Regions from separate parts of the Rhizobium sp. BK529 genome, predicted to be linked through region 2. Evidence: predicted binding sites of a transcription regulator. Region 2 holds the regulator's gene; each other region holds the start of a gene.

Region 1 (3,240 bases), 1.7 Mb from region 2:
ACGCATGGCGACGGCCAGCGGTGAAATCCGCTAAAGCAGCATTTGTTTGTTCATATTCTGTTCTTAGCTGCTAGGCTGTCTCTCACTGTCATTTGCAGAGGAGGAGAGTCGTGGCAGAACAGCAGGTGAAGTTCGAGTGACTGAAGGCATTGCATCAACGGAGCGAGGCATTCGTCATGCCGAACCCGTGGGATGCAGGCTCGGCTCGAATTCTGGCTAACCTTGGTTTTGAGGCCTTGGCGACAACCAGCGCCGGTTACGCCTTTTCGAAGGGCAAGCGGGATTCCTTTGCGAGCCTGACGCGCAGCGAGATCCTCGACAACGCTGCCGAGATCGTCGGGGCAAGCGATCTTCCGGTGTCTGCCGATCTCGAAGACGGATTTGGCGCGGCACCCGAGATCTGCGCCGAGACGATCCGGCTTGCTTCCGCGATCGGACTGGTCGGCGGATCGATCGAAGACGCCACCGGCGATCCGTCAAGGCCTATTTATGATCTCGCGCAGGCCGTCGAGCGCGTGCAGGCCGCGGCGGAGGCGTCGCGGAAACTGCCTTTCCTGCTGACGGCGAGGGCGGAGAATTTTCTTTGGGAGCGGCCCGATCTCGACGACACGATCCAGCGGCTGCAGGCTTTCTCGGCAGCCGGCTCGGATGTGCTCTATGCGCCCGGCCTGCCTGACATCGACACCATCCGAACGGTCTGCGCGGCTGTCGACAAACCCGTCAATGTGGTGATGGGGCTGAAGGGGCCGCGCTACAGCGTTGCCGAACTCTCGGCGGCAGGTGTGCGCCGGGTAAGTGTGGGCGGATCCTTTGCGCGCGCCGCACTTGGCGCGCTGCTGCGGGCGGCCGAGGAAGTGAAGTCGTCGGGCACCTTCACTTATGCCGCCGATGCGATCCCGGCGGCCACCCTCAGCCGGCTCATGTCGCAGGAGAAGCAGGTCGACCGGGAGTAGGGCTGCTCATCAGCCCTTCTTCTTGCGCTGCCCCTTGCCGTGCCGGGGGTGGAAATCGACGAGCAGGGATTTTAGCTCGAGTTCGCGCACGCGCCGGGCCGCTTCGTCCGGGCTCACCCAGTCGAGCACGCGCTGGCCGACTTCCCTGAATTGGCTCTGTGCGGCCTCCACCTCGATCTGGAAGATATCGACGATACAGGGAACAACGTCGCCGTCATCCAGTTCCTTGAGGTAGGTGTAGCGGCCGACCGGCTGTTTTCTGACGGTTCCGCGCACGCCGGCTTCCTCCCAGGCCTCTATGGCGGCTGCCTCATGCGGCTTCTTCTTTTTCATCGGCCAGCCCTTGGGAATGATCCAGCGGCCGCTGTCGCGCGTGGTGACGACGAGGACTTCGATTTCGGGGTAATCGGTCTCCGGACCGCCTTTCCTGTAGCGGAAGCAGAGCGCGCCATATTGCTGGCGAAAGGCGCCGGAGAACAGCTTCTCCGGTCGTTCTGCAAGCTGCTTCAGCAGGGGGCTTGATGAACCGGCGCGAGACTTTGCGCCTTTTTTACTGGATTTCATGACATCCAGCATTGCCAATTTTTACTTTTTCGATCAATTGCCTGCGACGGTTTATGACACATTTATGACATTCCCTCATGACCGTCGTGCACACAGGGAAGGATCGCCTGAGATGATGAGCGTGTTTCGCAAGATGATGCCGCGGGAGGACCGCTTCTACGAGATGTTCTGCAGGCATGCGAAAACCGTCGTAGCGGCAGCCGAAGCGATGGAGAAGCTCCTGAGAGGCGAGGCGGTCGAGGAGAATTGCGATCGCATCATCGCGCTGGAAGACGAGGCTGACCAGATTACCCGCGAGGTGCTGCTTGCCATCCGCCGCAGCTTCATCACGCCCTTCGACCGCGGCGATATCAAGGATCTGATCCAGTCCATGGATGATGCGATCGACATGATGCACAAGACCGTGAAGATCATTCGCCTCTTCGAGCAATCGCGTTTCGATCCGCTGATGCAGCAACTCGGCGGCGAGATCGTCAAGGCGGCGGCCCTGATGCAACAGGCGATAGGCCTGCTCGACAAGATCGGCGCCAATGCCTCGCGGCTTTCGACCATCGCCGAGGAGATCACACGAGTGGAAGGCCGCGCCGACGAGCTGCATGACGAAGGGCTGAAGGAGCTCTATCACCGCCATGGCGCCAGCGGCAATGCCATGGCCTATATGATCGGCAGCGAGATCTACTCCAATCTGGAAAAGATCGTCGACCGGTTCGAGGACGTCGCCAATGAAATCAGCGGCGTCGTCATCGAGAACGTCTGATGGAAGCCTCTCTTTCCCTTCCGCTGCTGATCGCTCTCGTCGGTGTGGCGCTGTTCTTCGATTTCCTCAACGGGCTCCATGATGCGGCAAATTCGATTGCGACCATCGTTTCCACCCGGGTTCTGCGGCCGCATTACGCCGTCGGCTGGGCGGCTTTCTTCAATTTCATCGCCTTCCTGTTTTTCGGCCTGCATGTCGCCGAAACGCTCGGCACCGGCATCATCGATCCCTCGATCGTTTCCCCGCAGGTGATTTTTGCGGCGCTGATGGGAGCGATCGTCTGGAACATCGTCACCTGGCTGTTCGGCATTCCCTCGTCTTCGTCGCATGCGCTGGTCGGCGGGCTTGTCGGGGCGGGATGGGCAAAGGTGGGCTTCAGCTCCATCGTCTGGGGCGGGTTGTTGAAGACGGTCGGCGCGATCGTCATGTCGCCGGCAATCGGTTTTCTGCTCGCGCTGTTCTTCGTCCTCGTCGTCTCCTGGCTCTTCGTGCGCCAGACACCCTTTGCGGTCGACCGCACCTTTCGCTTCATGCAGTTCATCTCAGCCTCGCTCTATTCGCTCGGCCATGGCGGCAACGATGCGCAGAAGACAATGGGCATCATCGCCGTTTTGCTCTTCAGCCAGGGGCAGCTCGGTCCGAGCTTCCATGTGCCGCTCTGGGTGGTCATATCCTGCCAGTCGGCCATGGCGCTGGGTACGCTCTTCGGCGGCTGGCGGATCGTTCACACGATGGGCTCGAAGATCACGAGGCTCAATCCGATGCAGGGCTTTTGTGCCGAAACCGGCGGGGCGCTGACGCTGTTCGGCGCGACATGGCTCGGTATTCCCGTGTCGACGACCCATACGATCACTGGAGCGATCATCGGCGTCGGCGCCGCGCGGCGTCTTTCGGCCGTGCGATGGGGGATAGCCGGCAATATCGTGATTGCCTGGGTCATCACCATGCCGGCTGCCGCTGCCATTG
Region 2 (3,240 bases):
ATCGAAACCGTCGAGGAGATGGACTACGTGCCGGCCGCAAACGTGGTCGTGCCGATCTCCCGTCGCCTCGGACTGACGGAGCTGACAGAGCGCACCTGCAAGTGGCCGGTCGGCGACCCGCTGAAGGACGACTTCTACTTCTGCGGCTGCGACTCCCCGGATTCATCGCCCTACTGCAACTATCATGCGCGCCTCGCCTATCAGCCGGTCAGCGAACGCCGCAAGGCTGTCCGGGTCGCCTGATCGGCGACCTCCAACAGACCAAACGTACCGTCACCCCTCCTCGCCGATGCGCGGAGGGGTGATTTTTTTAGCCGGCACAGGAGCGCGGGAAAACGGCTCCCGGCCACGGTCGTTCGAAGGCCGAGCTCTGCCGGCCTTCCACCATGCCTGACAATGCGAACTTATGTGGCCAACATCACCGATGCGTTTCAGCCTCGACCGGCATGGAACGGTCGTCATGGCGCTGTAGCGCGATTTTCTGATCCAGATGCGGTATTCTCGTCGAGTAGCACGGCGCAAACAGTCGCTCAGGGGTGCCAATGGAGATCGATCCGAAGCGCATGACAATGGGATTCGTCGGGACGGGCACGATTACAGAGGCCGTCGTCACCGGATTGGGCAAGACAGCGTTTCGCGACACACCGATCGTGCTGTCACCGCGTAACGCAGGCGTCGCCGCCCGTCTCGCGGCGGCAAACGAGAATGTGTCGATCGCTTTAAGCAATCAGGATGTCCTCGACCGCTCCGATCTCGCATTTTTGGCCGTGAGGCCGCAAATTGCCGAGGAGGTCGTCCGCTCGCTCCGATTTCGGCCGGGCCACCATGTCATCAGCTTTGTCGCGGCCACGCCAATGGATCAACTGCTGGCGTGGATCGATCCACCGGTTCGCCTAAGCCTGGCAATTCCACTTCCGTTCGTCGCAGATCTTCAGGGGGCGACTGCGATCTACCCGCCCGACGAAGTTTCCCACGCCCTCTTTTCGGCGCTCGGAACGGCGATCCAGGTTGAAAACAAACTTGAGTTCGAACTTCTCGCGGTGGCGAGCTGCCTGATGGCCAGCTATTTCGGCATCCTTGAGGCGACGTCGACCTGGCTGCAGAGCCAGGGGCTTTCGGGACCGTCTGGCGACGCCTACCTCCGTCAATTGTTTTCCGGCCTCGCCCATGCCGCCCGTTCAAAACCTATGGCGAGTTTCGACGAGCTCATCGGTGAGCATTCGACCAAGGGCGGATTGAATGAACAGGTGCTCGAAGACTTTCGCGCGTTCGGCGGCATGGCGGCTCTGCAAAAGGCTCTTGATCGAATTCTTGCGCGCATCCGCCTGTAAAAGCAGGTTCTTTCGAGGCTCGCTTCGGCGCTGGGTGTCGGCTTTCATTAGGAGTTGGGAGTTCCACATAGACAAACAGGCCGCCCGTCAAGCGGGCGACCCGTCTGGACCTCCGATCACTCGGATTAAGCTTCCATGGAATATCCCGCACCGCGGACGGTGCGGATGACGTCCTGCATGTTGGAGAAGTTCAGCGCCTTGCGCAGGCGGCCGACATGGACGTCGACGGTGCGTTCGTCCACATAGATGTCATGGCCCCAGACGCCGTCCAGAAGCTGGGAACGGGAGAAGACCCGGCCCGGCGATGACATCAGGAATTCCAGCAGGCGGAATTCGGTGGGACCGAGGCGGACTTCGCGGCTCTTGCGATGAACGCGATGGGTTTCGCGATCGAGCTCGATATCTCCACACTTCAGAACGGTGGAGAGAACCTCGGGACGGGCGCGGCGCAGCATCGCCTTGACGCGGGCGACAAGCTCCGGCGTGGAGAAGGGCTTGACGACATAGTCGTCGGCGCCGGTCGAGAGACCGCGAACGCGCTCGCTTTCCTCGCCGCGTGCCGTCAGCATGATGATCGGCAGGCGCTCGGTCTCCGGTCGCATGCGCAGTCGGCGGCAGAGCTCGATGCCGGAAACGCCCGGCAGCATCCAGTCAAGGATGAGCAGGTCCGGCGTGCGCTCCTGAAGCCGGATTTCCGCCTCGTCGCCACGGAGGATCGTATCCACCTCGAAACCTTCCGCTTCGAGGTTGTAGCGGAGAAGCACGCTGAGTGCCTCTTCATCTTCAACAACTGCAACTCTTGGGATCATGCGTGTCAGTCTCCTAATGCATGATCCTTAAACCGGGGGTGATTTAAACAAGGGACCATGCAGAAACTCGGAATTGGCTGCACCTAAAGCGTGTCGCGATCCTTCGGATCCGCTGCCGCGCTGTAAGCTTTTTTCGCATGTCGTTATCGCAAAACCGCTGCACACTTTTGCGCGACATGCTTTCTGCGCGCCCCCGGCGAGGGCGCGCATGCAATGGGCAGGTCCGGATTACTCCGTGACTGCGCCGACGGTGTTGGAGCTGTCGTCCTTCGGACGCTCGCCCTCCGGCTGGGAACCGGTTGCCATGTAGTAGATCGTCTCGGCGATGTTGGTCGCATGATCGCCGATGCGCTCGATGTTCTTGGCGCAGAAGAGAAGATGCGTGCAGCTCGTGATGTTGCGCGGATCTTCCATCATGTAGGTCAGGAGTTCGCGGAACAGCGAGGTGTACATCGCGTCGATTTCATCGTCGCGCTCGCGGATCGACTTTGCCTTGTCGGCCGAACGCGTCGTGTAGACGTCGAGCACTTCCTTGAGCTGGACGAGCGCCAGTTCGGAAAGATGCTCGAGACCGCGGGCGAGCTTGCGCGGAACGCCGGTGCTCTGCACGGCGATGACACGCTTGGCCGTGTTCTTGCCGAGATCGCCGACGCGCTCGAGGTCGGCGGCGATACGGATCGAACCCATGATCTCGCGAAGGTCGGAGGCCATCGGCTGGCGACGGGCGATCGTGACAATCGCCTTGTCGTTGATTTCGCGCTCGGCATGATCGAGGATCACGTCGTCCGAGATGACTTTCTGTGCGAGCGCGGTGTCACCGTTGACGAGCGCGCGAACAGCGTCGGCACCCATCTGTTCGGCAAGGCCGCCCATCTCGGCAATGCGCCGGGACAGGAACTTCAGGTCGTCATCGTAAGCAGAGAAAATATGTGTCGATGCCATGGGGCTTTGTCCTCGAAAATCGGGAAGGCTTCACATCTCCAAACTCAGCCGAACCGGCCCATGATATAGTCCTGGGTACGCGGATCGTCCGGGTTGGTGAACATCTTGTCGGTGTCGTTCTCCTCGACCAGGTTGCCGAGGTGGAACATGGCTGTACG
Region 3 (3,240 bases), on a different contig from region 2:
GGCTGAGTGATTTCGAAATCGTACTGCGCGATAGAACCATACCGCGCGGCGCAGTCCGGATCGAAGATGGTTTCATCGCCGACGTCAGGGAAGATCCGGTGGCCTCAGCCGATATCAACGGCGGTGGCAGGCTGCTGCTTCCTGGCTTCATCGACATGCACGGCGATATGATCGAACGCGAGATTGAGCCTCGGCCGAATGTGCGCTTCCCACTGGAACTCGGCATCTTCGAACTCGATAAGAAGCTCGCCGGCAACGGCATCACCACCGCATACGCGGCTTTGTCCTTCCATGCCAATAGCGGCTACGGACACATTCGCTCGGAAGAACATTCGCGCTCGATCATCCAGACACTCGTCGAGCTCCGGAAGAACGATCTTCTGATCGACCACAGGGTTCATGCGCGCTTCGAAATCACTTTCACTCATGCCCGAGTCGTGATCGAGGATCTGCTGCGGGCCGGTGCGCTCGATCTCGTCTCGCTGATGGACCATACGCCGGGTCAGGGCCAGTACCGCGATGTCGAGCGGCATATCGAGACGATCGCGCGCAACAACAAGATCACGATCGAACAGGCTGCCCATCGCGTGCGCGAACGCATGGAAAACCGCGCCCAGAACAATGACGCGGTCGACAATCTTGAAGGCATTGCAGCAACGGCCCGAGACCACGGCGTCATCATTGCCTCCCACGACGATGATAGCATCGAGAAAGTCGTGATCGTCGAAGGGCTGGGTGCACGCATCAGCGAATTTCCGGTGACGATGGCCGCAGCACAAGAGGCCCGCAAGCTCGGACTTGCAACGGCCATGGGCGCACCGAACGCGCTTCGCGGTCTGTCCTATTCAGGCAACCTTTCTGCACGCGAGGCCTATGAACGCGGCGTTCTCGATATCCTGGCAAGTGATTATCATCCCTCCGCCATGCTTCCGGCGGCGATCGCGCTCGCCGAAGCTGGATCGGGCGGGTTGGCGGCTTCTGTCGCGCTGGTCAGCGCCAACCCCGCCCGAGCGCTCGGGCTTATGGACCGGGGCGCAATCGAAGTCGGGCTTCGTGCCGATCTCGTCATCGCCGAGCATGGCCGCCTTCCGCGGGTACGAGCCACCTTCTGCCGGGGCAAGCAGGTTTACTCAGACGGAATTGTCCGGCGATTTCAACGGGCTGCGTAAGTGGCCTGATGCAGCAAGGCGTCACGCGCTCTCCTGCGACAAAATACATCCGGAAATTCCGGATGTATTACTTGATAGAAATAGCGTAACTATCGGCAAATATTGAGAAATTACTTAATAAAACTGTCACATTGGAATGTTATATTTTATTTCATAGACTGATATTAAGTATAATTCAGGTTCGTCTTTGGCGTTTCTGACAAGCAGAGGTTTTCCGGTGCTTGAACTTCACTCTCTCAGGAAGAAATTCGGTCAAACACACGCGGTCGACGATGTAAATCTTTCGATCGATGCCGGGCAAATGGTCGGCATTATCGGTCGCAGTGGCGCCGGCAAGTCGACGTTGCTCCGGCTGATCAATCGCCTGGTCGATCCGACATCGGGCACCATCATGTTCGACGGCAAGGACATTACCAAGCTGCGCGGCCGTGAATTGCGCCTCTGGCGCGCCTCCTGCGCCATGGTGTTCCAGCAGTTCAATCTGGTCGAGCGCATGGATGTGCTGACCAATGTGCTGATCGGCCGCGTCGCCCAGCACGGCTTTATCTCTTCCATGCTTCGCCGTTTCACGGACGAGGAAAAGGAGATGGCAATCCGCGCACTCGACCGGCTCGACCTCGTGCCGCAGGCGCTGCAGCGGGCCGGTACCCTGTCGGGCGGACAACAGCAGCGCGTGGCCATCGCCAAGGCGCTGGTACAGAACCCGAAGATCATGCTTGCCGACGAGCCGATCGCCTCGCTCGACCCGGCCAATGCGACGCGGGTCATGGAGGCGCTGCGTAAGATCAACCGCGAGGACGGCATTACCGTTCTGGTCAATCTTCATACGCTCGATACTGCCCGGAACTATTGCGAACGCATCATTGCCATGCGGGCCGGGCGGGTGCGCTTTGACGGCGCGCCGGCGGATCTGACCCAGGAGCGGGTCCGCGAAATTTACGGTACCGACGATTACGACGCAGAAATCGACGAGGCCGTGACATCCACCTCATTCAACGCAGGTCGAGCCACAAAAGAAAAGGTTTACCAGGCGGTATGAGTTTCGCCCGCGGCGGCGCCAGGCCGCGGGCTTCTTTTTGCAACAGGAGAGTTGGAATGAAAAACGTCCTCATGCTTGCGGCCGTAACGGCTGCGCTTGCCCTTTCCAGCGAGGCCCACGCCGACGGCTGGAAAGACCAGTACAAGACGATCCGCCTCGGCGTTCTCTCGGGCGAGAACGAAAAGGACCGTATCGCACGCCGCGTCGGCTTCCAGCAGTATCTTGAAAAGGAACTCGGCGTGAAGGTCGAGATCTTCACCGCCGGCAATTATGACGGCGTCATCCAGGCGCTTGCATCCGACCAGATCGAATTCGCCTTCCTCGGCTCCTCGGCCTATGCTGCCGCCTATACCGAGACCAATGGTGGCGTTGAGCCGCTGCTCGCCGGCCAGGAACAGGACGGCTCGACCGGCTACTATTCCGTCGTCACCGTTCGCTGCGATTCCGGCTACAAGTCGGTCGACGACCTCAAGGGCAAGGTTCTCGCCTTCGCCGATCCGGATTCGACCTCCGGCTACGCCGTGCCCTACTATAACCTCGTTAAGCAAGGCTACGATCCTAAGACCTTCTTCTCTGCCATTCCCTTCTCCGGCGCACACGAGACCGGCGTGATGGCGGTTGCCAACAAGCAGTTCGATGCTGCGGCGACCTATATCAACAACGACATCAGCGGCATACCGCAGCGCATGGAATCCAAGGGCATGATCCCGAAGGGCGAGATCTGCCGCATCTGGCAGTCGCCTGAGATCACCAACGGTCCCTTCACAACCCGCACGAACCTGCCGGCCGACATGATCGCCGAGGTCAAGGCGGCGGTAAAGGCAACGCCTGAAAAGGCGCCCGACGCCTTCAAGGAAATGAGCGGTGGCGACAACTCCACCTCCAAGGGGTATGTCGATGTCAATCACCAGCGTTACCAGTGGATCGTCGACATGCGCGACTGGCTGAAGAAGCAACGCCGCAACGGCTGATATCTTCCACCGACGCCAAACAACGGGAGCGCCGCGCCCTCTGGCGCTCCCACGACCGGGA

The links. The regulator PhoB, encoded in region 2, activates phosphate uptake and scavenging genes when phosphate is short. The targets are predictions, from matches to a motif close to TGTCATNNANCTGTCAT.
Region 1: the regulator PhoB is predicted to act here: its motif matches at 1,571-1,587, upstream of FHX08_RS06270 (DUF47 domain-containing protein).
Region 3: the regulator PhoB is predicted to act here: its motif matches at 1,283-1,299, upstream of phnC (phosphonate ABC transporter ATP-binding protein).

The regions. Positions count from the first base shown of each region.
Region 1 covers NZ_JACIAU010000001.1:1,230,848-1,234,087, forward strand. The annotation lists gene FHX08_RS06255 (ABC transporter permease) at 1-1, shown strand, start outside; gene FHX08_RS06260 (oxaloacetate decarboxylase) at 141-953, shown strand; gene FHX08_RS06265 (NUDIX hydrolase) at 963-1,517, opposite strand; gene FHX08_RS06270 (DUF47 domain-containing protein) at 1,630-2,274, shown strand; gene FHX08_RS06275 (inorganic phosphate transporter) at 2,274-3,240, shown strand, end outside.
Region 2 covers NZ_JACIAU010000001.1:2,920,416-2,923,655, forward strand. The annotation lists gene FHX08_RS14700 (GcrA family cell cycle regulator) at 1-243, shown strand, start outside; gene FHX08_RS14705 (pyrroline-5-carboxylate reductase) at 543-1,331, shown strand; gene phoB (phosphate regulon transcriptional regulator PhoB) at 1,457-2,140, opposite strand; gene phoU (phosphate signaling complex protein PhoU) at 2,369-3,082, opposite strand; gene pstB (phosphate ABC transporter ATP-binding protein PstB) at 3,127-3,240, opposite strand, start outside.
Region 3 covers NZ_JACIAU010000002.1:539,803-543,042, reverse strand. The annotation lists gene FHX08_RS19520 (alpha-D-ribose 1-methylphosphonate 5-triphosphate diphosphatase) at 1-1,169, shown strand, start outside; gene FHX08_RS19525 (phosphonate C-P lyase system protein PhnL) at 1-10, shown strand, start outside; gene phnC (phosphonate ABC transporter ATP-binding protein) at 1,387-2,208, shown strand; gene phnD (phosphonate ABC transporter substrate-binding protein) at 2,265-3,179, shown strand.